Regions from separate parts of the Mycetohabitans rhizoxinica HKI 454 genome, predicted to be linked through region 2. Evidence: predicted binding sites of a transcription regulator. Region 2 holds the regulator's gene; the other holds the start of a gene.
What was found. Region 2 encodes NrdR, which represses ribonucleotide reductase genes. Its sites were predicted from a motif close to CACNANATNTNGTG; they were not measured.

Region 1 (12,155 bases), 1.1 Mb from region 2:
ACATCACGTTGCGGATGCCGGTCGGCACGATGATCACGGATAAGGATACCGGTGAGCTGATCGCCGACTTGACTGAGCACGATCAGCGCGTGCTGCTCGCTAAGGGCGGCGCCGGGGGGCTCGGCAACTTGCACTTCAAGTCGAGCACGAACCGGGCACCACGGCAAAAAACCGAAGGCAAGCCGGGCGAGCGCCGCATGCTAAGGCTTGAGTTGAAGGTGCTGGCCGATGTCGGCCTGTTGGGCATGCCCAACGCGGGCAAGTCGACCTTTATCGCGTCGGTGTCGAATGCCAAACCGAAAATTGCCGACTATCCGTTCACGACGCTTGCGCCGAACCTTGGTGTGGTGCGGGTCGGACCGGCGAAGAGCTTCGTGATCGCTGATATCCCGGGTCTAATCGAGGGTGCCGCCGAAGGTGCCGGGCTGGGGCACCAATTCCTACGGCATCTGCAACGCACCGGGATATTGTTGCATCTGGTCGATCTTGCACCGTTCGACGACGGCGTCGATCCGGTCGCGGAGGCGGGCGCGATCGTCAACGAGCTGCGCAAGTACGACGAGGCGCTTTACCGTAAGCCGAGGTGGCTGGTATTGAACAAGGTCGACATGATTGCAGAGCACGAGCGCGAGGCCCGAGTGGCCGATTTCGTCAAGCGCTTCGGTTGGCAAGGACCGGTATTCCAGATCTCGGCGCTCACCGGCCTGGGCTGTGAGAATATGTGTTATGCGGTCTACGACTACTTGAGCGAGACGGGGCTGGCGGCGCGCGTGCAGCATGCCGAGGACCTGGCGGCCGACGTGCGATTCCGGGACGACGCACAAGCATCCGACGACGCACAGGCGTCCGACGGCGCAACACAACCCGGCGCTGATACACAGTGATTGCCGCCGCCGCGCAATACGATGCCAAACAGGAATATAGGGGCGGCAAAGCGATGCGTTCGATCATTGCTGATGCAAAGCGGCTGGTTGTGAAAGTGGGCTCAAGCCTGGTCACCAATGACGGGCGTGGACTGGATCATGACGCGATCGGGCAGTGGGCCGCGCAAATCGCCGCCTTGCGTCAGCAGGGCAAGGACGTGGTGCTGGTCAGTTCCGGCGCGATCGCCGAGGGGATGCAGCGACTGGGCTGGAGCCGGCGTCCACGCGAGATCGCCGAACTGCAGGCCGCGGCCGCGGTCGGCCAAATGGGGTTGGCGCAGGTCTATGAAAGCCGCTTTGCCGAGTATTCGATCCGCACGGCGCAGATCCTGCTCACGCACGCGGACCTTGCCGATCGCGAGCGATACCTGAATGCACGCTCGACGCTACTCACGTTGCTCAGACTCGGCGTGGTGCCGATCATCAATGAGAATGACACGGTCGTCACGGGTGAGATCAAGTTCGGCGACAACGACACATTGGGCGCGTTGGTAGCGAATCTGATCGAAGGGGACGCGCTGGTGATCCTGACCGACCAGTGTGGCTTGTACACGGCCGATCCGCGCAAGAATCCTGCCGCGACGCTGGTGCAACAGGCCGACGCGGGCGACCCCGCGTTGGAAGCAATGGCCGGTGGCGCTGGCACAAGCATTGGTCGGGGCGGGATGCTGACCAAGATCCTGGCCGCCAAGCGCGCCGCGCACAGCGGCGCGGATACGGTGATCGCAAGTGGTCGTGAGCCGCACGTGTTAGTTAGGCTGGCGGCGGCGGAGCCGATTGGCACGCAACTCATTGCGCGGACCGCCCGCATGGCCGCGCGCAAGCAATGGGTAGCAGACCATCTGCAAGTGCGCGGCCATGTCGTGATCGATGCGGGGGCGCTCGAGAAGCTGACTTCCGAGGGCAAGAGCCTGTTGCCGGTCGGCATCGTCGACGTACAAGGTATTTTTGCCCGCGGCGAGGTGATTGCGTGCCTGGACGAAGCGGGCCGTGAGGTGGCGCGTGGGTTGACGAACTACAGTAGCGCCGAGGTGCGGTTGATTCGCCGCCATCCGAGTGCGCAGATCGAGTCGATTCTCGGTTACATGCTCGAGCCAGAATTGATCCACCGGGACAACCTGGTGATGCTGTAGCGCCGGCGAGGTGCACGCATCGCATACGGACCCGCGATGCGCGAAACCGGTTAGGCTTGGCTTGGGGCGTCGCTATTGATAGCGCGATGCGGCGATCCGTTTATAACGGATATTTTGCACGATCGACGCGGCATTGCCCTGCGGGATCTTGTTCGCGCACATGTAATCTTGGTATAGCGCGGCCTGATACGCGTTCAACTGGCTATTCTCGATGCGCCGCCAGCCGTTTGCCGCGCCCCGGTCCCATTGTTCGCCGCTGTCGTCGGCGGCCGCATAACGGCGCCACTCATAGGTTTCGCAGCGCAAGCCTTCGTAATAGACATTGCGTGCGCCTTGCGGGCTCGTGATCACGATCGTATAGCGTACGACGCCGTCGGTGCCCACCGACACGGACGCCGCGTCGACGGCAAACTGCAGGTCCGTCGTCGCAGAGACCTCGAATGGCAGCAGGTCCGCGGCGCGTGGCATCGGCGCAAGCTTATCAACCTGGTTCTCGACCCAGTTCTGCGTGCGCTCTAGCAGATAGGTAAAGTCCTGGCCGGGCTTGGGCCCCTGGTCCGGCGACGGGGACGAGCACGCGCCGAGCAGCGCGGCGGCGATCGTGCCGATCAGGGCGGCGATGCGGCGTGAACTTGGGCGCGATGGACGGGCAGGCGGGCAGACGCGTTTCAAGAGACGGGTTCCTGGCACAAAAGGTGGTGTATTAAAGCACAAGGGCCGGGATCCGGATGCGAATCTCCGGAGCGCGGCCCTCGGCGGTCTGCCAACGCGGCGATGTGCCGCCAGGCAAACCGATGCGGCAATCATGGTCGTGGCTTGGTGCTGACCGGCTCGACGACCAGCGTCGCGGCGGCCACGTCCAGCACTGCGGTCGCCGCGCGGCCGCAGTCAAGCTCGGCGCCGGGCTCGATGTTCGAACATACCGTCTCGATCGATACCGTTACCACTTTTGCCTTCACCTTTGAAGGGCGGGCACCATGGTGCAAAGCAGAACGTGCATGGCGTCCGGGCTGCCGTCGCACGAAGCGGGAAAGCTCGGTCAGCGCCATCTGGTACACATCTCTCTTGAACTCGATCACGGCGTCCAGCGGCACCCAGTAGCTGTTCCAGCGCCACGCGTCGAACTCCGGATGATCGGTCGCGCGCAGGCAGATATCGCAGTCGCGTCCGATCATGCGCAACAGAAACCAAATCTGCTTTTGTCCTCGATAGTGACCGCGGACCTCGCGCTTGATGTACTTGTCGGGCACCTCGTAACGCAACCAGTCGCGCGTGCGACCGATGACCTTGACATGCTCGGGTCTCAAACCGGTTTCTTCGCGCAGCTCCCGAAACATCGCTTGCAAGGGCGTCTCACCGTACTTGATGCCGCCTTGCGGAAACTGCCAGGAATGCTCACGCAGCCGTTTGCCCCAAAACACCTCGTTGCGCGCGTTCAAGAGGATGATGCCGACGTTCGGGCGAAAGCCTTCACGATCCAGCATACAACCACCTTCGAATCCTTTAAAATTGCTTTGATTATAAACAGTTAATGGGCGCCGTGCGACCCGGCTGGAGTCGGGTATGCCGGCGCCCTCGTTTTGGAACCCCTCAAGAATGAAAGCTTCGCGTTTTTTCATCGGCACGCTGAAGGAAGCGCCGGCCGATGCCGAGATCGTCAGTCATCAGTTGATGGTCAGGGCGGGGATGATTCGCCGCGTCGCCGGCGGTATCTACAACTACATGCCGATCGGGTTGCGCTCGATCCGCAAGGTGGAGGCGATCGTACGCGAGGAGATGAACCGCGCGGGTGCTGTCGAGCTGTTGATGCCAGCGGTGCAGCCGGCTGAGCTATGGCAGGAATCCAGCCGCTGGGAGCAATATGGCCCCGAATTGCTGCGGGTGAAGGACCGCCACGACCGCGACTTCGTCGTCGGACCGACGCATGAGGAAGTGGTCACCGATATCGCGCGCAAGGAGATTAAGAGCTACCGCCAGATGCCGGTGAATTTTTACCAGGTGCAGACCAAGTTCCGCGATGAGATCCGCCCTAGGTTCGGCGTGATGCGGGGGCGCGAGTTCATCATGAAAGATGCGTATTCATTCGATCGCGACCGTGCTGGGCTGCAGCTATCGTACCAGAAGATGTACGACGCGTACGTGAGGATCTTCACGCGCCTGGGGCTCGAGTTCCGTGCGGTGGCAGCCGACAACGGCGCGATCGGTGGCACCGGATCGCACGAATTCCATGTGATTGCCGCGACCGGCGAGGATGCGATCGCGTATTGCCCGGGCTCGGATTATGCGGCCAATGTCGAGGCCGCCGAAGCCGTGTCATTGATCGCGTCACGCGCGGCGCCGAGCGAGCCGCTGACGAAGAAGGCCACGCCGGGTAAGGCGAAATGCGAGCAGGTGGCCGATTATCTGAGTATTGCGTTGGAGCGCACGATCAAGTCGATCGCGCTGGCCGTGGACAACGAGGGCGCCGACCCGACGATTTGGCTGCTGCTGCTGCGCGGCGACCATGAACTGAACGAGATCAAGGCTGGCAAGATACCGGGGCTGGCCGGCTATCGGTTCGCCACCGAGCAGGAGATTGTCGATTGGTTCGGCGCGCCCCCCGGCTATTTGGGGCCGCTGAACACGCGCAAGCCGGTGAGGGTGGTCGCGGATCGTACCGTGGCAAACATGAGCGACTTCGTCGTCGGCTCGAACGAGATGGGCTACCACACGACGGGGGTCAATTGGGGCCGTGACCTGCCGGAGCCGGAAGTGGCGGACTTGCGCAACGTGCGCAAGGGTGACCCATCGCCGGATGGCCGCGGCGAGCTGGACCTATGCCGTGGCATCGAGGTCGGGCATGTGTTCCAGCTTGGCACAAAGTATTCGGAAGCCATGGGCGCGACGTTCCTGGACGAGAACGGCAAGCCGGCACCGATGATGATGGGGTGCTACGGGATCGGCATCACGCGGATCCTCGGCGCGGCGATCGAGCAGAACTTCGACGAGCGCGGCATCATCTGGCCGGAGGCCATCGCGCCATTTCATCTGGTGCTGTGCCCGATGGGCTACGAGCGCAGCGACGCGGTGCGCGAGCAGGCGCACAAGCTCTATGACGAATTACTCGGCGCGGGTATGGACGTGATTCTGGACGACCGGGGCGAGCGTCCCGGCGTGATGTTCGCGGATTGGGAGTTGATCGGCGTGCCCCACCGGCTCGTGATTGGCGAGCGCGGCCTCAAGGAGGGCAAGATCGAGTATCAGGGCCGCCGCGATGTGGAGCCGACGCTATTGCCGCTTGAACAGGCGGCAGCGTGGGTGGTCGAGCGGGTGCGCGCGGCACTGGCACGCTAACGGACTGCAACTGTGCAATATACATTCTTATCCGCGACGGTCCTGCTGATCCTGATCACGGATCCGCTGGGCAATATCCCATTATTTATCAACGTGTTGCGCAAGGTTGAGCGGCAGCGGCGCCCGAAGGTGATCCTGCGCGAAGTGACGATCGCGTTCGTTATCCTCCTGGTATTCATGATCGCCGGCGACGCGTTCCTGCGCATGATGCACCTGACGGATCTGTCGTTGCGGCTGGCGGGCGGGATCGTGCTGTTTCTGATCGCGCTTCGAATGATTTTCCCGCACGCGGAAGGTCCATCCGGCAGCGAGCCGCTCAGCGAGCCGCTGATCGTGCCGCTTGCGATTCCGGCGCTGGCGGGACCGTCAGCCATCGCGACCGTCATGCTGCTGACGTCGCATGCGCCGGGCAAGATGCTTGAATGGATCGGCGCGCTTACGGTGACGATGGCCGTGTGCGCGATCGTGCTGCTGCTGGCCGAGAAGATCCAGCGATGGATCGGCGTGCGCACCGTTGCAGCATTCGAGCGGTTGATGGGGCTTGTGTTGGTCGCGATTTCGGTGGAGATGATCCTCGAGGGTATCCGGATCTTTGCGCGACAGCTTTAAGAGTCGCGGTCCGACGCGAAACAGGCGGGCCGACGCGGTGGCCGGCACCGGGCTTAGGCGTCGCCTTTCAGCGCGCGGATCGCGGACAGGTTGCGCCAATACCCGTTGACGTCCATCCCGCAGCCGAACACATAGCGGTCCGGCACTTGAACACCACAGAAATCGGGGCGCAGCGGCTTGGGCTTTGCAATGAGCTTCTCGCACAGCACCGCGCTGGCGAAGCGACGCGCGCCCTTCTCAATGATCCGGTCTCGGATCGCCGCCATCGTTTCGCCTTCGTCCAGGATGTCGTCGAGCACCAACACAACGCGGTCCTTGACTGATTCGGCGGGTGCCACGCGCCACTGCATATCATGGCCGCGCGTCGTGTTGCGATAGCGGGTCAGATGGATATAGTCGAACTCGAGCGGGAAGTTCAGATGCGGCAGCAGCATGCCGGTGAACACCGCGGCACCGCCCATCACGGACAGCACAAGCGGGAACTCGTCACGCATTGCGTCGTGGATTGCAACGGCCATCTGCTGGATCGACGCCGCCACGTCAGCGGACGATACGATCTCCTCGGAGTGGCGGAAAATGTCTAGGGCTTCTTCGCGGTTCATCGGGATCTTGGCGAGGGGCCTAATAGAGAGTGTGTGAATCAAAAAACGGCGCGGGCTCCGCAGAGAAAACCCGCGATGGTAGCCGCCGTGTCGGCTTGGCTCAGCGCAGCCCGGGCAACATGCCTTTCATGCCGCGCATCATTTTTTGCAGGTTGCCGCCCTTGAGCTTCTTCATCATGCCGCGCATCTGTTCGAACTGATTGAGCATCCGGTTGACCTCCTGCACCTGCACGCCGGCGCCGGTCGCGATGCGTCGCTTGCGGCTTGCTTTGATCAGTTCCGGCTTGGCGCGCTCGGCCGGCGTCATCGAATTGATGATGCCTTCCATGCGGTGCATCTGCTTTTCGGCCTGAGACATGTCGGCGTTGCCAGCGGCCTGCTGGAATTGCGCCGGCAGCTTGTCCATTAGCATCGATAAGCCGCCCATTTTCTTCATTTGCGACAGTTGGGCGCGGAAGTCGTTCAGGTCGAAAGCGCCGCCTTTCTTCACCTTTTCGGCGAGCTTCTGCGCGGCCTGGACGTCCACGCCGCGCTGCGCCTCCTCGACCAGCGCCAGGATGTCTCCCATGCCCAGGATTCGGTTGGCCATCCGTTCCGGGTAGAACGTCTCTAGGCCATCGAGTTTCTCGCCGACGCCGACGAACTTGATCGGCCGGCCCGTCACGTGGCGCACCGACAACGCCGCGCCGCCGCGCGAGTCGCCATCGAGCTTGGTCAGCACGACGCCGGTGAGCGGTAGCGCGTCATTGAAGGCCTTCGCAGTATTGACCGCGTCCTGGCCGAGCATCGCATCGACGACGAACAGCGTCTCGGCCGGCTTGAGTTGCGCGTGCAACGCGGCGATTTCCTGCATCATCGCCTCATCGATGCCGAGCCGACCCGCCGTGTCCACGATCAATACGTCATGGTAGTGTCGCTTGGCCCAGTCCAATGCGTCCCGCGCGATATCCAGCGGCTTTTGGTCAGGTTGGGACGGGAAGAAATCCGCGCCGACTTGCTCGGTGACGGTTTTCAGCTGCGCGATCGCCGCGGGTCGGTAGACGTCGCACGACACGGTGAGGACTTTCTTCTTCTGCATCTCGCGCAGCAGCTTGGCCAACTTGCCGACCGTCGTGGTCTTGCCGGCGCCCTGCAGGCCCGCCATTAAGATCACTGCTGGCGGCGTGACTGCCAGGTTCAACTCGGCCGCTTTGCCTTCGTAGTCGCCGCCGATCACCGCGGTCAGTTCGCGTTGCACGACACCGACCAGCGCCTGGCCGGGGGTCAAGCTGCTGATCACTTCCTCACCGAGCGCCTTTTCTCGAACCTTCGCGATAAACTCGCGCACGACCGGCAGCGCGACGTCTGCCTCGAGCAGGGCCAGGCGCACCTCGCGCAGCATCTCTTGCGTGTTGGCCTCGGTGAGCCGGGCTTCGCCGCGTAGCGTCTTCACGACGCGCGCCATACGTTGTGTGAGATTGTCGAGCATGGAAGTGACGTGCGATTCGCCGCGCCTCGACGCGAGCCCGGGCGGGTGACGCGGTCCGGGTGCATCAAGACGCACGGGGGCAGCGGGATCCGGGCCGGCGGCGGGGCGCTAGTGTAAACTGAATAACTATGCACATTGTACTGTATGCCCTCACTGCGCTTCTGTATGGCGGCCTTGGCGTCGCCGCCTGGCGCTCGTATCGGCACGCGCATCCGCACGGCACGCTGCTGGCTACGGCGCCGGCAGCCGCGTTGGCGGCGGCGCCCGGCCGCGTCGCTGGCACCGGCACGTCACCGGTGGCGCGCGCGATGCTGTTCGCCGCGCTGGTGCTGCACGGGGTGCTGCTGCATATGACGATCTTCCCGGCCGACGCGATGGTGTTCGGCTTCGCATTCGCGTTGTCGGCGATGCTGTGGCTTGGCGCGGGCATCTACTGGATCGAGAGTTTCTTTTTTCGGCTCGACGGGCTGCGACTGTTGTTGATGCCGATTGCCTGCGTGGCTACGCTGCTGCCGCTGCTGTTCGGCGGCGTCCATGTACTGGCCTATGCGGCGGATCCGCTGTTCAAGGTCCACTTTGTGTTGGCTAATGTCGCGTATGGGTTGCTGGCGATCGCCGCGTTGCATGCGATTCTGATGTTGCTGGTCGAGCGCCGGCTGCACGCACTTCGCGGCGTGGCCGGACGGCGCACGCCGGGGCCGCCCGCGCGTGACTGGTTATCGAGTTGGTTTGATACGCTGCCCCCGTTGTTGACGCTGGAAAAGTTGCTGTTCCGCCTGATCGCCGCGGGTTTCGTGCTGCTAACACTGGCGTTGATCAGCGGCGTGTGGTTCAGCGAGCAACTGATCGCCCAGGCCATCAAGCTGGATCACAAGACCGTGTTCGCGTTCGTATCGTGGATCATGTTCGGCGCGTTGCTAGTGGGCCGTCATCGGCGCGGCTGGCGCGGTCGCACCGCGTTGCGTTGGGTGCTGGCATCGTTCGCGGCGCTGCTGCTCGCATATGTCGGCAGTCGCTTCGTGCTGGAAGTGCTGTTGCATCGCGCGGTGGTCTGATTGACGCAGTCGGCTCGCGTCGACATTCGAATCGTTTCCTGTGTGCTTATTCGTTCGTCATGGCCCGCATCCTCTTTTGGCTTTTTGTGATTCTCGCCATCCAGTGGCTGTGGCGCCAGGTCGCGCGTCGTGATCGGGCGCACGTCAGCCACGGATCCGAGGCGGGACGGGAATCCACGCGCCCGCAGGCCAACCGTAGTCGCGCCGATGGCGCGACCGGCACGCGGCGCACCGGCGGTGCCGGTGGCGGCGCGCTGCCAGAGGCCATCGTGCGCTGCGCACAGTGCGGCGTACACGTACCGGTGAGCGAGACGGTGTCGGTAGAGGGCCAGCGCTTTTGTTCCAACGAGCATGCTGCCCGCTACGCGGCTCGGTCAGCCAGGCGCGATAATGCGCGGTGAGCGGGCGATGTGCGCGACGCAGCGATCCGTAAACGACGACGCGGCGGCAACGAGCTGCGCGGTGTGTCCGACGACTGGCTCGATGACTGCCTCGATGACTGGCCTGGCGGCGGGCATGCCGCCGGGCGAGGGCGCCGCAGTGCCGGCGCGCATCGTGGTCGATGGGCTAGGGTGGGCTCGGCCCGCCCAGCACACGCCATGCGCGAATTGCGATGCGCGCCCCACAGGCGTTGAGCCGACGCTCGTGGTGGTGCACAACATTAGTTTGCCGCCGGGACAGTTCGGCGGTGACGCGGTGGCGGCGCTGTTCCTCAACCAACTCGATTGCGACGCGCACCCGTACTACACGCGACTGCGCGGGCTGCGCGTATCGGCGCACTTTTTCGTGCGGCGGGACGGCAAATTGCTGCAATTCGTCTCGTGCAATGAGCGCGCGTGGCATGCTGGCGCGTCGAATTTCGCCGGCCGCGAGCGCTGCAACGATTTTTCGATTGGTATCGAACTAGAGGGCTCGGACGAGCACGTGTTCGAGGCGCCGCAGTACGACACGCTGACGCGCTTGTGCGCTGCACTGTGTGAGCGTTATCCCATCACCGCGCTGGCCGGCCATGCGGACATCGCGCCGGGTCGCAAGACCGACCCGGGGCCGCATTTCGACTGGCATCGGTTGCGCGCGCAGCTTGCGCTGCCGGCGACGTTTTTTCCCTATCTGCGCTGAACGTGTTGCGCGCAGCTGCACACCGCGACGGCAGGGCGTGCGGCGTGTCTGCGCTGGCGTGGCGGCGAGCCCGCAACCGGCGGTGCATGCCGAAAAGTCAAGTCTCCGGATGCAAATTTATTCGTGGAATCTGGGGCAAATTTCCACTATAGTTGGTGTGAGGCGGCAGCGCCGCTACTAGATATTGTGGTTTTCTGCGGCGCTTCATTTCCAGCGACAGCGCCGCATCGCCTTCTCAGACATCGTTTTTCGGGGCGCCGCGGCACGGTGCCAATACGCTGTGCCACGCCCCGCTCGTTTCAAGAACGCGGATTCACCGCACGACACAAGATCAGGAGCTTTGCCCATGCAAACCACCGAGAACGTCACGTCCCAACAGCCCAGTGCCGCAGCCGGCTTGCCGCATGGCGGTGGCGCTGCGCACGGCGCGCGCGCATTGGCGCCGCAGGCGACGCTTGCCGACTACAAGGTCATTCGCCGCAACGGGAGTGTGGTGTCGTTCGAGCCGTCTAAGATCGCGATCGCAGTGACCAAGGCTTTCCTCGCCGTCAATGGCGGTCAGGGCGCCGCGTCGGCACGCGTGCGCGAATCGGTTGAGACGCTGACGCAGGCGGTCGTGCGTGCGCTCGTGCGCAGCCGGCCGAACGGCGGCACGTTCCATATCGAAGACATTCAAGACCAGGTCGAACTCGCACTGATGCGGGCCGGCGAGCACAATGTCGCTCGCGCCTATGTGCTGTATCGTGAGAAACGCGCTGCGGAGCGCGCGCACGAGGTGGCGCAGCAACCGGCACAAGGCGGGTTGAACGTCAATGACAACGGCATCGTGCGCCCGCTGGACCTTGCCGCGTTGCGCAACGTGATCACGGCCGCTTGCGACGGGCTCGGCGAAGCGGTCAGCGCGGAGCCGATCGTTGCCGAAACGGTCAAGAATCTCTACGACGGCGTGCCGTTGTCGCAGGTCTACGACTCGGCAATCCTCGCTGCGCGCACAATGATCGAGAAGGAGCCGGCCTACAGCCAGGTCACCGCGCGGCTGCTGCTGCATACAATCCGCCGCGAGATCCTGGGTGAAGAGGTGCTGCAGTCCGAGATGGGCGCGCGCTATGCAGAGTACTTTCCGCAATTCTTGAAGCGAGGCGTCGAGGCTGAGTTGCTCGACGAGAAGCTGCTGCAATTCGACTTGAAGAAGTTGGGTGACGCGCTGGATGCGTCGCGCGATCTGAAATTCGGCTACCTCGGGCTGCAGACGCTGTACGACCGTTACTTCCTGCACGTGGACGGGCAGCGCATTGAAATGCCGCAGGCCTTTTTCATGCGGGTGGCGATGGGGCTCGCGCTGAACGAAATCGACCGCGAGGCGCGGGCGATCGAGTTCTACAATGTGCTGTCCACGTTCGATTTCATGAGCTCGACGCCGACGCTGTTCAATTCTGGTACGCGCCGCTCGCAACTGTCGTCGTGCTACCTGACGACCGTCGCGGACGACCTGGAGGGCATCTACGAGGCACTGAAGGAAAACGCGCTATTGTCCAAGTTCGCCGGCGGGCTCGGCAACGACTGGACCCGCGTGCGTGCGCTTGGCTCGCACATCAAGGGCACCAACGGCAAGTCGCAGGGCGTGGTGCCGTTCCTGAAGGTCGTCAATGACACGGCAGTCGCGGTCAACCAGGGGGGCAAGCGCAAGGGCGCGGTATGTGCGTACCTCGAAACCTGGCATTTGGACATCGAGGAGTTTCTCGAGCTGCGCAAGAACACCGGCGATGATCGTCGCCGCACGCACGACATGAACACCGCGAACTGGATCCCGGATCTGTTCATGAAGCGAGTGATCGAGGGGGGCGACTGGACGCTGTTCTCGCCATCGAGCTGCCCGGACCTGCATGACAAGTTCGGCGCCGAGTTCGAACAGG
Region 2 (10,485 bases):
GATCGGCGTAGTAGTCACGCTGTTGCTTTTGCAGCGCGGCGACTTGATTGGCCAAGTCTTCGTTCTGTCCGCGCAACGTTGCCACCTGCTGGTTCAGTTGTTCAAGGCGGTTCGATTGATCGAGTATTGTGCGCTGTGCCGCGCTCATCTGGTTTGACAACGAGTCGGTTTTCGCGCGCAGATCTAGCACTGCCTGCCGTGCCTCGTTATCGTCGAACAGACCAGCGTGCGCGGGCGACGCGGCAAGCGCGGCGCCCGTCGCAGCTACGGCTGCAGCGACGCGCAGCCCCCTGAAACAGACTTTCATGCGTCAGTCACCGTCGGTTATTGATAAACGAGATCGGCGCGGCGATTCTGTGCCCACGATGCTTCATCGTGGCCCGTCGCAGCCGGTTTTTCCTTGCCCAGGCTTACCGCTTCCATCTGACTGTCGTTTACCCCGAGCAGTGCCAGCGTGCGACGCACCGACTCGGCACGCTTTTGGCCCAATGCCAGATTGTATTCGCTGGTACCGCGCTCGTCGGTGTTGCCTTGGATCAGCACGTGGCGTTGCGGATGGCCCTTCAGGTATTGCGCGTGGGCTTGCAGCAGCGGCTGATATTCATTGCTGACGGTGTAGCTATCAAAATCGAAGTAGATGCTGCGTTTGGCGAGCGGGCTGTTCGGGTGGTTGAGCTCGTCAACATTGACTTGCTGCACGTCGGTCGGCTGCGGTTGCGTGCTCACGGCGCCCCCCTTGGCGTTAGCGCCTTCGTCGAGCTTGACACCCGAGTGACACGCCGCCAATGCGCCCACCAGCAGCGCTGCAAAAACAATACGCAGTTTGGACATCATTTGAAGCTCTCCTTGTGATTATTGCATGAAAGGGCCCCAGGACGGCTCGCGCACGCCGCCGCCCGGGATCGACAACACCTGCCGTATGCTGCCGTCCGTTGAAACCGCGGCCAGCACCTGACGGCCATTGACCTGGGTCGCGTAGAGTAGGTATTGGCCATTCGCAGCGAAACTCGGTGATTCGTCGCGCGTCGTATCGGTGAGCGCCGTCGCGGACCCCGTCGACAGGTCTTGCAGATACAGCCTGAATGCACCCCCGACGCGCGAAATATACGCAAGCTCCTTGCCGTCTGGCGAGACGCGTGCACTGGTGTTGTAGCTGCCGTTGAACGTCACGCGCTGCGCGGCGCTCGCCGATTCGCCTTGTGCGGGCATCTTGTAGATTTGAGGCTGGCCGCCGCGGTCGCTGGTGAAGTAGATCGACTGGCCGTCCGGCGAGAAGGCCGGCTCGGTATCGATCGAATGGCCGCGGGTGAGGCGGCGCAAGCCGGAGCCATCGGCGTTGACGATAAAGATCTGCGTATTGCCGGTCAGCGACAGCGCTACCGCGAGCTTCGTGCCGTCCGGCGACCACGCCGGTGCACTGTTGTTGCCCTTTTGGTCGGATACCATCACGCGCCGGCCGGTTGGCAAGTCGTGGATGTACACGATCGGTTTCTTTCTTTCGAACGATACATAGGCGAGCTTCGTGCCGTCCGGCGACCACGTTGGAGAGATGATCGGCTCTGGACTCGTCAGCGCGATATGCTCGTTCTGGCCGTCCGAGTCGGAGATCTTGAGTTGATAACGTCCGCCGTGACGCGTCACATACGACAGCCGCGTGGCGAACATCCCGCGCGAGCCAAGGAGCTTCTGATAGATGTAATCGGCGGCCTTATGCGCGCTCATACGCAGCCCGCTTTCCGGGCTCACGAGTGAGAGCCCGCCCAAGCTTTGCTGCTTGATCGTATCGTACAGGCGGAATCGGACTTCATACTGGCCGTTCGCGAGCCGCGTGACGCTGCCGCCGACGAACGCGTTTGCCCCCTTGGCCTTCCAGCCGCCGAGATCGACTGAGTCGGACTCGGACACCGGCGCGCTACCCGCGTCGATGTTGCTGAACTTGCCGCTGCGGGCCAGGTTGGCCCGCACGATCGCCGCGATCTGCTGCGGCGAACTGGCCTCGTTTGTAAAGCTTGCCACCGCAATCGGGAACTGGGTTGAACCGACACCCGTGACGAGCACCGTCAGGTCGGCGCGCGCCGATACGCCGGCGGTGACGAGTAATGACGCAACTAGCGTTTTTAGCCCCAGTTTTTTGATCAAACTCATGCTTTTCCTACGTTTCCCTGACTACGTTATTGACGATTCCGCAACACGGCACAGACCGTGAAACGGGGCGATCGTTCCCTTGGCGCCATCGTGCTGCGAGCTTCACAAGCGTGCATGCGGATGCGCCTTAGTCAACGGTCGATCATCCGCTGGCAGGCCGCATCCGGATATTGAAGCCTGCCGGCGCCTTGCCATGAGTGTCTAGCGGCATCGGATCGGAGCGCTGGACCGCGCGCAGCGCTGCGTCGTCCCACTGCGCGTTACCACTGCTGCGCGCGATGCGTGCGTCGAGCAGTGCACCGTCGGGTGCGCAGCGTACGGCAATCAGCGTGTCCAGCCCTTCAGTGGGCCCGGACCAGATGACATTGGGCCGCACACGGCGCTGCACCTTGTCCGCATAGCCAGCCGACGTTGCGGTTCCGCCACTTCCCGTGCCTGTGCCGCTCTTGGCCAGTCCGTTACCCCCGGGCGCATCGCCGGCCAAGCCCTGCAACTGCGCCAGCCGCGCCCGACGCGCCTGGTCGAGCTTTTGGCGCGCGGCCTGCTCGGCCGCCTGCTTGGCCTTGGCCGCTTGTTGCTCCTGCTGTTTTTTCGCCTGGGCCAGCGCAAGCTTTTCCTGCTGCTCTTTCAACTGCTGCGCCTTCAACGCTTGCTGCTTTTTCAGCGCCTCTTGCCGTTGCTGCTCCGCGAGCTGCTGCTTGAGTTTCTCGGCCGCTGCTTTTTGCGCAGCGAGTTGCTGGCGGTGCGCGTCGGCTTGTTGCTCGGCCTGCCTGCGCACGTGCTCCTGTTCGGCCAGCTGCGCTTGGCGTTGCGCCTCTTGTTGCTTGCGCCGCTTTTCCTGTTGCAATGCGATGTCTGCTTCCTCGCGCTGGGCTGGCGGCGGTGCGAGTTGCGCCGGCGCGGGAGCAGAGGGGAGCGGGGCCGGCGTGCTCGGCACCTGCGTCCAGATTTCTGCTTCAACGCCGGCAGGCGTGCTGTTTTGCCATTTCATCCCGTGGTACAGAAAGAGCGCGAGCAGCACGTGCATCAACGCGGCGAGCGCGAGTGCGCGCAGCGTGCCGCGTTCCCGTGGCGGTTCAAACGGATATCCTGCTTTCGGCTTCATTTCGGCTTGACGAGCAGCCCGACACGCTTCACGCCGTTTGCTTTCAGCTCTGACATGACATTCATCACGATTTCGTATTTGACCGACTTGTCCGCGCCGATCACGACCGGCTGGTCGGGGTGGGTCTGCGCCCGGTCGGCGACAAAGTGGTTCAGGTCGACCAGCGTCATCGGCAATTCCTGCGTGGCGCCCGACGCGTCGTTCTTGTATTTAACACTCATGGTGCCGTCAGGCTTGAGATTGACGATAACGGGCGGCGTCTGCTCCTGTGGCGCAGTATGGCCGACCGTGGGCAGGTTGATGATTGACGGCGCGACAAGCGGAGCGGTCACCATGAAAATGACGAGCAGCACGAGCATCACGTCGATGTATGGAACGACGTTAATGTCGGACATCGCGCGGCGCGAACGGCCGCCGCGCAGACTGGAGCGGATCGGAGTGCCGGCCATCGGGTTCTCCGTCAGTGAGTCTGCCGTTGCAGGATGTTTGAGAATTCTTCGATGAAGGTCTCGAAGCGGATCGACAGGCGGTCGATGTCGTGTGCGTAGCGATTATAGGCGACCACCGCCGGGATGGCCGCGAACAGGCCAATGGCGGTGGCGACCAACGCCTCCGCGATGCCGGGCGCGACGCTGGCCAGCGTCGCCTGCTGCACGTTCGCAAGCCCGCGAAACGCGTTCATGATGCCCCAGACCGTGCCGAACAGGCCGATGTACGGGCTCACCGAGCCGACCGACGCAAGAAACGCTAGATTGGCTTCGAGCGCATCCATTTCGCGCTGGAACGCGGCACGCATCGCGCGACGTGCACCATCCAGTATCGCACCGGGGTCGGCGACGCGTTTTTCCTTGGCTTTTAGGAATTCACGCATGCCTGACTCGAAGATCCGCTCGAGGGCGCCAATCGTATGACGATTGTTCGCCGCGCTCTGGTAAAGCGACTGCAGCTCTCCACCTGACCAGAAATCGCGCTCGAACAATTCCGTCTGCGCGCGGGCGCGACGGATCGAGAACCATTTGCGGAAGATGAAAGTCCAGGACATGAGCGACAGCAACAGCAGCAGTGCCATGACGGCTTGCGCCAGCAGGCTTGCGTTCAATACAAGCGCAATGATCGAAAGGTCTTGTGCGTTATTCATGAGGATTCGTTGGGTGGAGCGGATCGGCTCACGTTCTGTACAGTGTCAACGCATGTCAGCGTGCGAGCGTTGACAGCCCCGCGTCGCGCGGGCCGCTCAGCAGCGCTTGGCGTACAGCGTCAGGCAGTGGCACGGGCCGGATTGTCGCGCGCTGGACGCAGGCCACGCGGATTGTGCTGGTGGACAGCACCTTGCCGTTGCAGCTTGCCTGTTGGTAAAAATCGACTGAGGCGGGGCCGAGCCGCTCGATGCGACTGTCGATGATGAGCACATCGTCCAGGCGCGCCGGGGCGCGGTAATCGACCGCGGTGCTGCGCACGACGAACATGATCTGCTGGGTGTCGGCCAGCCGTCGCTGGTCGATGCCACATGCGCGCAGCCACTCGGTGCGGGCCCGCTCGAAGAACTTCAGGTAATTGGCGTAGAAGACAATGCCGCCGGCGTCGGTGTCCTCGAAATATACGCGTACTGGCCACGTAAAGCCGGGCTGGGCTGCTGGTTCAGGCGAGATCATGTTCATCCGCGGGATTCTACCGGAACGCGTGTGGCAGTCTCGGGTAGTGAACGGTGTTGCGCTGCGTCCAGGCAGTCGCGACGTCGCAATGATGGAAAAATGAATGCTCGTTTTTAAATGCCACGCTTAGTTGCCTATTCAGTATCCTTCCAATACACTAACGCGCCTAACCCTGCGTAACTGGCGATAGCGACTTTCAAGTCGAAGGTGGAACGACCACCGTGAAGCGCGGGGTGCAGTCTTGCCGTTCGCCTGGGCAGCCGTGATCCGGTCGCAGTCGTTGCGTCACCCGGGCTGTCCTGTCCTTGCGTCATCGGAAGTCTTTTTCCGCTAAGCCGTTCCAGGACCGTATCTCTGCCGTGGGCGCGACAGTGCACCGATTCGGTCAACCGTTTGAACATTGAAGGGAATTGACGCATGTTTGACAAAGCCGAGCAAACCATTGCGAACGTCGATCCGCAGGTCTGGCAGGCGATTCAGAACGAGAACCGCCGGCAAGAAGACCATATCGAATTGATCGCGTCGGAAAACTATACGAGCCCGGCGGTGATGGCGGCCCAGGGCTCTCAACTGACCAACAAGTACGCCGAAGGGTATCCTGGCAAGCGCTACTACGGCGGTTGTGAATATGTCGATGTGGTCGAGCAGCTGGCGATCGAACGGGTCAAGCAGCTGTTTGGCGCGGAGGCGGCGAACGTACAACCCAATTCGGGTTCGCAGGCTAATCAGGGGGTGTTTTTCGCGGTGCTCAAGCCGGGCGATACGATTATGGGCATGAGCCTCGCGCACGGCGGCCACCTGACGCACGGCTCGCCGGTCAACCTGTCCGGCAAGTGGTTCAATGTCGTCAGCTACGGGCTGAACGAGAACGAGGACATCAACTATGACGCAGCCGAGCAGCTCGCGCAGCAGCACAAGCCGAAGCTGCTCGTCGCGGGCGCGTCGGCGTTCTCGTTGCGCATCGACTTCGAGCGCCTGGCACGGATCGCGAAGTCGGTCGGCGCCTATTTCATGGTGGACATGGCGCACTATGCGGGGCTGATTGCCGCCGGCGTCTATCCGAACCCGGTGCCGCATGCCGATTTCGTGACGACGACTACGCACAAGAGCTTGCGCGGTCCGCGTGGCGGTGTGATCCTGATGAAGGCCGAGTACGAGAAGGCGGTCAATTCAGCGATTTTCCCGGGCATCCAGGGCGGTCCGTTGATGCACGTGATCGCAGCGAAGGCCGTTGCGTTCAAGGAAGCGCTCGCGCCGCAGTTCAAGACCTACCAGCAGCAGGTCGTGGACAATGCGCGCGTGCTCGCCGAAACGCTGGTCAAGCGCGGCTTGCGGATCGTGTCCGGCCGCACCGAAAGCCATGTGATGCTGGTCGACCTGCGTGCGAAGCAGATCACGGGCAAGGCTGCGGAAGCCGCGTTGGGCGCCGCGCACATCACCGTGAACAAGAATGCGATCCCGAACGATCCGGAAAAGCCATTTGTGACTAGCGGCATCCGGCTCGGCTCGCCGGCCATGACCACGCGCGGTTTCGGTCCCGCCCAGGCCGAGCAGGTCGGCAATCTGATTGCCGATGTGCTGGACAAGCCGGACGACGCAGCGACGATTGAGCGGGTGCGCGGCCAGGTCGCCGAACTCACGCGCCGGTTTCCGGTGTACAAGTAAGCCGCGGGACGAATCGTTATGCGCTGCCCGTTTTGCCGGCACGACGACACCCAGGTGGTGGATTCGCGCGTGTCGGAGGACGGCGCAGCGATCCGTCGCCGCCGCCGCTGCCCAGCTTGCGACAAGCGTTTCACGACATACGAGCGGGTCGAGCTTGCGCTGCCGACGGTCGTCAAGAAGGATGGCACGCGAGTCGAATTTGACCGTCGCAAGATTTTGTCCAGCATGCAGCTTGCGTTACGCAAGCGGCCCGTGGCCGCCGAGGCGATCGACGAAGCGGTTGCGCGTGTCGAATACCAGTTGCTGGCATCCGGCGAGCGCGAGGTGCGCAGCGAACGGCTCGGCGAGTTGGTCATGGACGCGTTGCGCAAGCTCGACAAGATCGCCTACGTGCGTTTCGCGTCGGTGTATAAGCGCTTTGAGGACGTGTCCGAGTTCAAGAATCTGATCGATGAGTTTGGTCGATCTGCAGCCGGCACGCCCGGCCCTGCCTCGCGCAAGCGGCAATCGTAGGCGCCTCTGACGGCGTCATCGCGTTTCTCATTCTATATATCGCTGTTCCACCCCACCATTGAGCCGCACGGCGTGTAGTTCGACGTGCTGCGGCTCAGAATCCGCGACGCGAAGCGGGCACAAGCCTGTGGTCCGGCACCGTCGGCCATTCGGTCAATTGTTGCGCGCCGCACGCCGTCTTACAGTGTTCGTCAATGGCAACGCATCGGGCGTTGCGTGTCGCGGGCATCCAGGAGACGTGACGGTGGAACGATATCGAGCCGCGCGGCGGCGCGGATTCATGCTGACCGAGATCTGCACGGTCATGGCGATTTCATTGGCGTTAGCGGCATGGGTCATTCCGTCGCTCGACGAATGGCGTTCGCGTGAGCAAATTCGGGTGGCGGCGCGTGCACTGGCGCGCACGTTGTCGTTGGCTCGCAGCGAGGCCGTAGCGCGGCAGGCGCCGGTGACGGTCTGTCGCTCGGATGGTGCGGGCCGGTGCATCTTACCCGGCCGACCGTGCGCCACGGGCGCGCTGGACTGGTCCTGCGGCTGGCTGGTGCAGGCCCGGCAGCCTGGCGTCGGCGCGCGGCCGGTCGTGCTACACGCACAACCGGCTGTGAGCGAGGTAACGATCACTGGCAGTACGACGGAGATGAGGTTCCTGCCGCCTGCTGGCTTATCTGTTGGCACCTTTCGTGGCTTTGCGGTGCGCGCAGCGCGCGCGTCACCGCGTATTGCGGCGTTGCATGTCCGCCTTGCGGCAGGTGGCCGTGCGTTGATCCGTGCCGATGCGTATCGCAAATGAGTTTTGTGCGCGGCTTGCCGAGCCGGCTGTGCAAGGCCGGCGTGATTCCGCCCATGGCTCGGGCGCCATGGCGCGCGCTACGTGTACCGCGGCTGGGCGTGACCGGTGCCACGATGATCGAGGCCGCGATGGCCACTGCATTGGCTGCGGTGACCATCGTTGGTGTGGGCGCGGCGTGGCAGGCGATGGTGCGCTCGGATCAAGCTTTGTCGAATCGCATGCGAGCGGCGTTGATCGCGGACGCCGCGCTCGAGTTGATGCGCGCCGGACACCCGCAATCCGTGGCGCTCGCGCATGCGAGTCGGGATGCGTCACGCCAACTGCTTGACGGTACCGTGACGGTGGAACGCGATCCGGACGGTGCCAACGTGCTCATGCTCGAATGGTCGGAACTGGCCACCGACGCGTCGCAGCGGGCGGCGGCGTGCCGCGGGACGATCGTGCCGCCCGACGGATATGTGCGCCGCTGCCTATTGCTGGGCTTTCTCGAATGATCAGCACGTCATGCAGGCGCGATGAGGGGCATACGCTGGTGGAATTGCTCCTTTCATCGACCATTGGCTTAATGCTCATGCTCTTGCTAGCCGGGTCCTACGGTACGCTCAGTGGGGTGCTCGGTCATGTCGACGAGACCCGCCGAGCCGCGGCCGCCGGCCTACAGGCGCTGGAGATCATTGTGGCGCATGCAAGGCTTGCCGGAATGCCGCGAGCTTTCCCACAGACATGGCGTGCCTCAACGACTTCAACGGCGACGCAGGCCGCCGAAGCATCCGATGTACCCGTTGGGGATGAGACGATCCGAGACCCGCCGATCTTCGGTTGTGAGCGCGGCATACCCGAGCGCGAGCAAGCTGGGCGGTGCCGCGCGGTCATGCACGATTCGGACGGCGTGGTTTTTCGGTATGCGGCTGACCCCGTGGCGACCTGGCCATCGAAAGACAACTGGCCCACTGATTGCCTGGGCCAGAACGTGACGGGCGATACGATTGCGGTGCGTTTCTACGTGCAGGCGAGTACGCCCGAGCAACCGGAGCTTTATTGCCGGGGCAATGGCCACGACGTGGCGGCACAGCCGTTGGTCGAGGGTATCGAACAGTTACGGTTGTCCTATTGGCTTGCCGGCGCTCACGCCGCGGTTCGCGCGTCGTCGTTATCCGAGTCGGACTGGCGTCGTATCGTAGCCATCGATGTCTGCGTCGTGTCGCGCGGACCGGTGGCCATGCGTCCGACGGCCTACCTCGACTGCGACGGCAATCGGGTGACGCCGGCCGATCGACGGGTCCGTACCGTCTGGATGCGCCGCGTGGCGATTCGCAACGTCGTTGCGGGCGGCGCGTGATGACGCGTGTGATGTTCAGGCAGCGTGGCAGCGCGCTGCCGTTCGTGTTGATATTCGCCGCCGCGTTGACCGCATTGCTCGGATCATCATTAGACGCGTTGCGCTCGACGGCGCGCATGGAGCGTGGATTCATCGCGCATATCGAAGCATTTCATGCGGCGGATTCAGCGCTGCGATGGTGCGAACGTTACGTGACGCATGCGTATGACATCGGCACACCGATCCATGGTGCCACACCCGACCCGATGCAGGCCGCGCCCGGATGGCATCAGCGCGCGCTATTCGACGAGGAGGCCGATAGCGCGATACAACCGGTGCGTCGTTGGCGTGCCGGCGGGCGGGCACCGCAGTGCCTGATCGAGGCGGTGAATGTTTCGGAGGCTGGCGCGGTCGCTTATCTGCTGACCGCGCGCGGCTTCGCGGTCGATGAAGAGAGCGAGATATGGTTGCAGGCGATTATGTGGGGTGGCGAGACGCAGACGGACGGTGCGTACTGGATGGCGGTTCGTGGCCCGCAGGCCGTTTTGAGCACGGTGCGACGCCGGGGCATGACGCTGGTCGAACTGGCGGTGGCATTGGCGCTTGTTGCTATTCTCGCAACGTATGCGTTGCCGGTGTATCGTGAGCAAATGCGTCGCGGCATGCGGGTAGCTGCCGTCAGCGCCGTTTACCGCGCCGCTCACCATGTCGAGATCCAACACATACAGCGTGCGCCGGCGCTCGGCGGGGCTGGCGTCGCCACGGATCCCATTGTCCTTCCAGCGGAATTGGTGCGCGTGCCGCCGGGTGCGCGCGCCGCCTATGCGCTGCGGGTTACCGGCGCGACGCGGTCCAATGGCGGGTACTCTGTGATAGCTGAGCCGCTGCAAGATGGTCCGATGGCCGACGATCACCTGTGCGGTGCATTCCGGCTCGATGCCACTGGGCAGCGAAGCAATGCCGGCGCTGCCGGGGCCGCCGGCGGCGCTGCCAGCCCGTCGAACCCAGCGGGCATCCTTTCACGATGGCACGAGCATGCGTATTGCTGGACTCGATGATGCGCGCAACCACGCCGGCGCGGGATGTCACTACGGCATGCCAGCGCGTCAACGAGTGGCAGTCGCGCGTAGCGTGAACGTCCTAAGCGTCCCTATGGGCATCACGCGAGTGCGCGGTTGGGCCGGTGTGCCTTGCGGCGGCGGCTGGCATGCTGCGTTGTGGGCGTACCGCCTTCCACAGCTTGTAGCCGCGCCACGCGATGGTGCCCACCACGGTCCATTTCAGCAACGGTTTGGCG

Region 1: RBRH_RS01470 (ribonucleoside-diphosphate reductase subunit alpha) is a predicted target of NrdR. The motif match lies at 10,418-10,431, and genes of this name have one in related genera.

Annotation. Positions count from the first base shown of each region.
Region 1 covers NC_014722.1:324,545-336,699, forward strand. The annotation lists gene cgtA (Obg family GTPase CgtA) at 1-884, shown strand, start outside; gene proB (glutamate 5-kinase) at 938-2,056, shown strand; gene RBRH_RS01425 (CNP1-like family protein) at 2,129-2,728, opposite strand; gene RBRH_RS01430 (RNA pyrophosphohydrolase) at 2,860-3,540, opposite strand; gene RBRH_RS01435 (proline--tRNA ligase) at 3,653-5,389, shown strand; gene RBRH_RS01440 (MarC family protein) at 5,402-5,998, shown strand; gene RBRH_RS01445 (hypoxanthine-guanine phosphoribosyltransferase) at 6,052-6,600, opposite strand; gene ffh (signal recognition particle protein) at 6,701-8,068, opposite strand; gene RBRH_RS01455 (cytochrome C assembly family protein) at 8,197-9,123, shown strand; gene RBRH_RS01460 (PP0621 family protein) at 9,183-9,524, shown strand; gene ampD (1,6-anhydro-N-acetylmuramyl-L-alanine amidase AmpD) at 9,640-10,242, shown strand; gene RBRH_RS01470 (ribonucleoside-diphosphate reductase subunit alpha) at 10,589-12,155, shown strand, end outside.
Region 2 covers NC_014722.1:1,958,738-1,969,222, reverse strand. The annotation lists gene ybgF (tol-pal system protein YbgF) at 1-307, opposite strand, end outside; gene pal (peptidoglycan-associated lipoprotein Pal) at 325-834, opposite strand; gene tolB (Tol-Pal system beta propeller repeat protein TolB) at 853-2,145, opposite strand; gene tolA (cell envelope integrity protein TolA) at 2,288-3,250, opposite strand; gene tolR (protein TolR) at 3,247-3,699, opposite strand; gene tolQ (protein TolQ) at 3,711-4,388, opposite strand; gene ybgC (tol-pal system-associated acyl-CoA thioesterase) at 4,444-4,917, opposite strand; ZMP/ZTP riboswitch at 5,069-5,167, shown strand; gene glyA (serine hydroxymethyltransferase) at 5,320-6,567, shown strand; gene nrdR (transcriptional regulator NrdR) at 6,586-7,080, shown strand; gene RBRH_RS08540 (GspH/FimT family pseudopilin) at 7,325-7,870, shown strand; gene RBRH_RS16275 (hypothetical protein) at 7,867-8,364, shown strand; gene RBRH_RS16270 (PilW family protein) at 8,361-9,209, shown strand; gene RBRH_RS20250 (prepilin-type N-terminal cleavage/methylation domain-containing protein) at 9,221-10,246, shown strand; gene RBRH_RS08520 (DUF3318 domain-containing protein) at 10,329-10,485, opposite strand, start outside.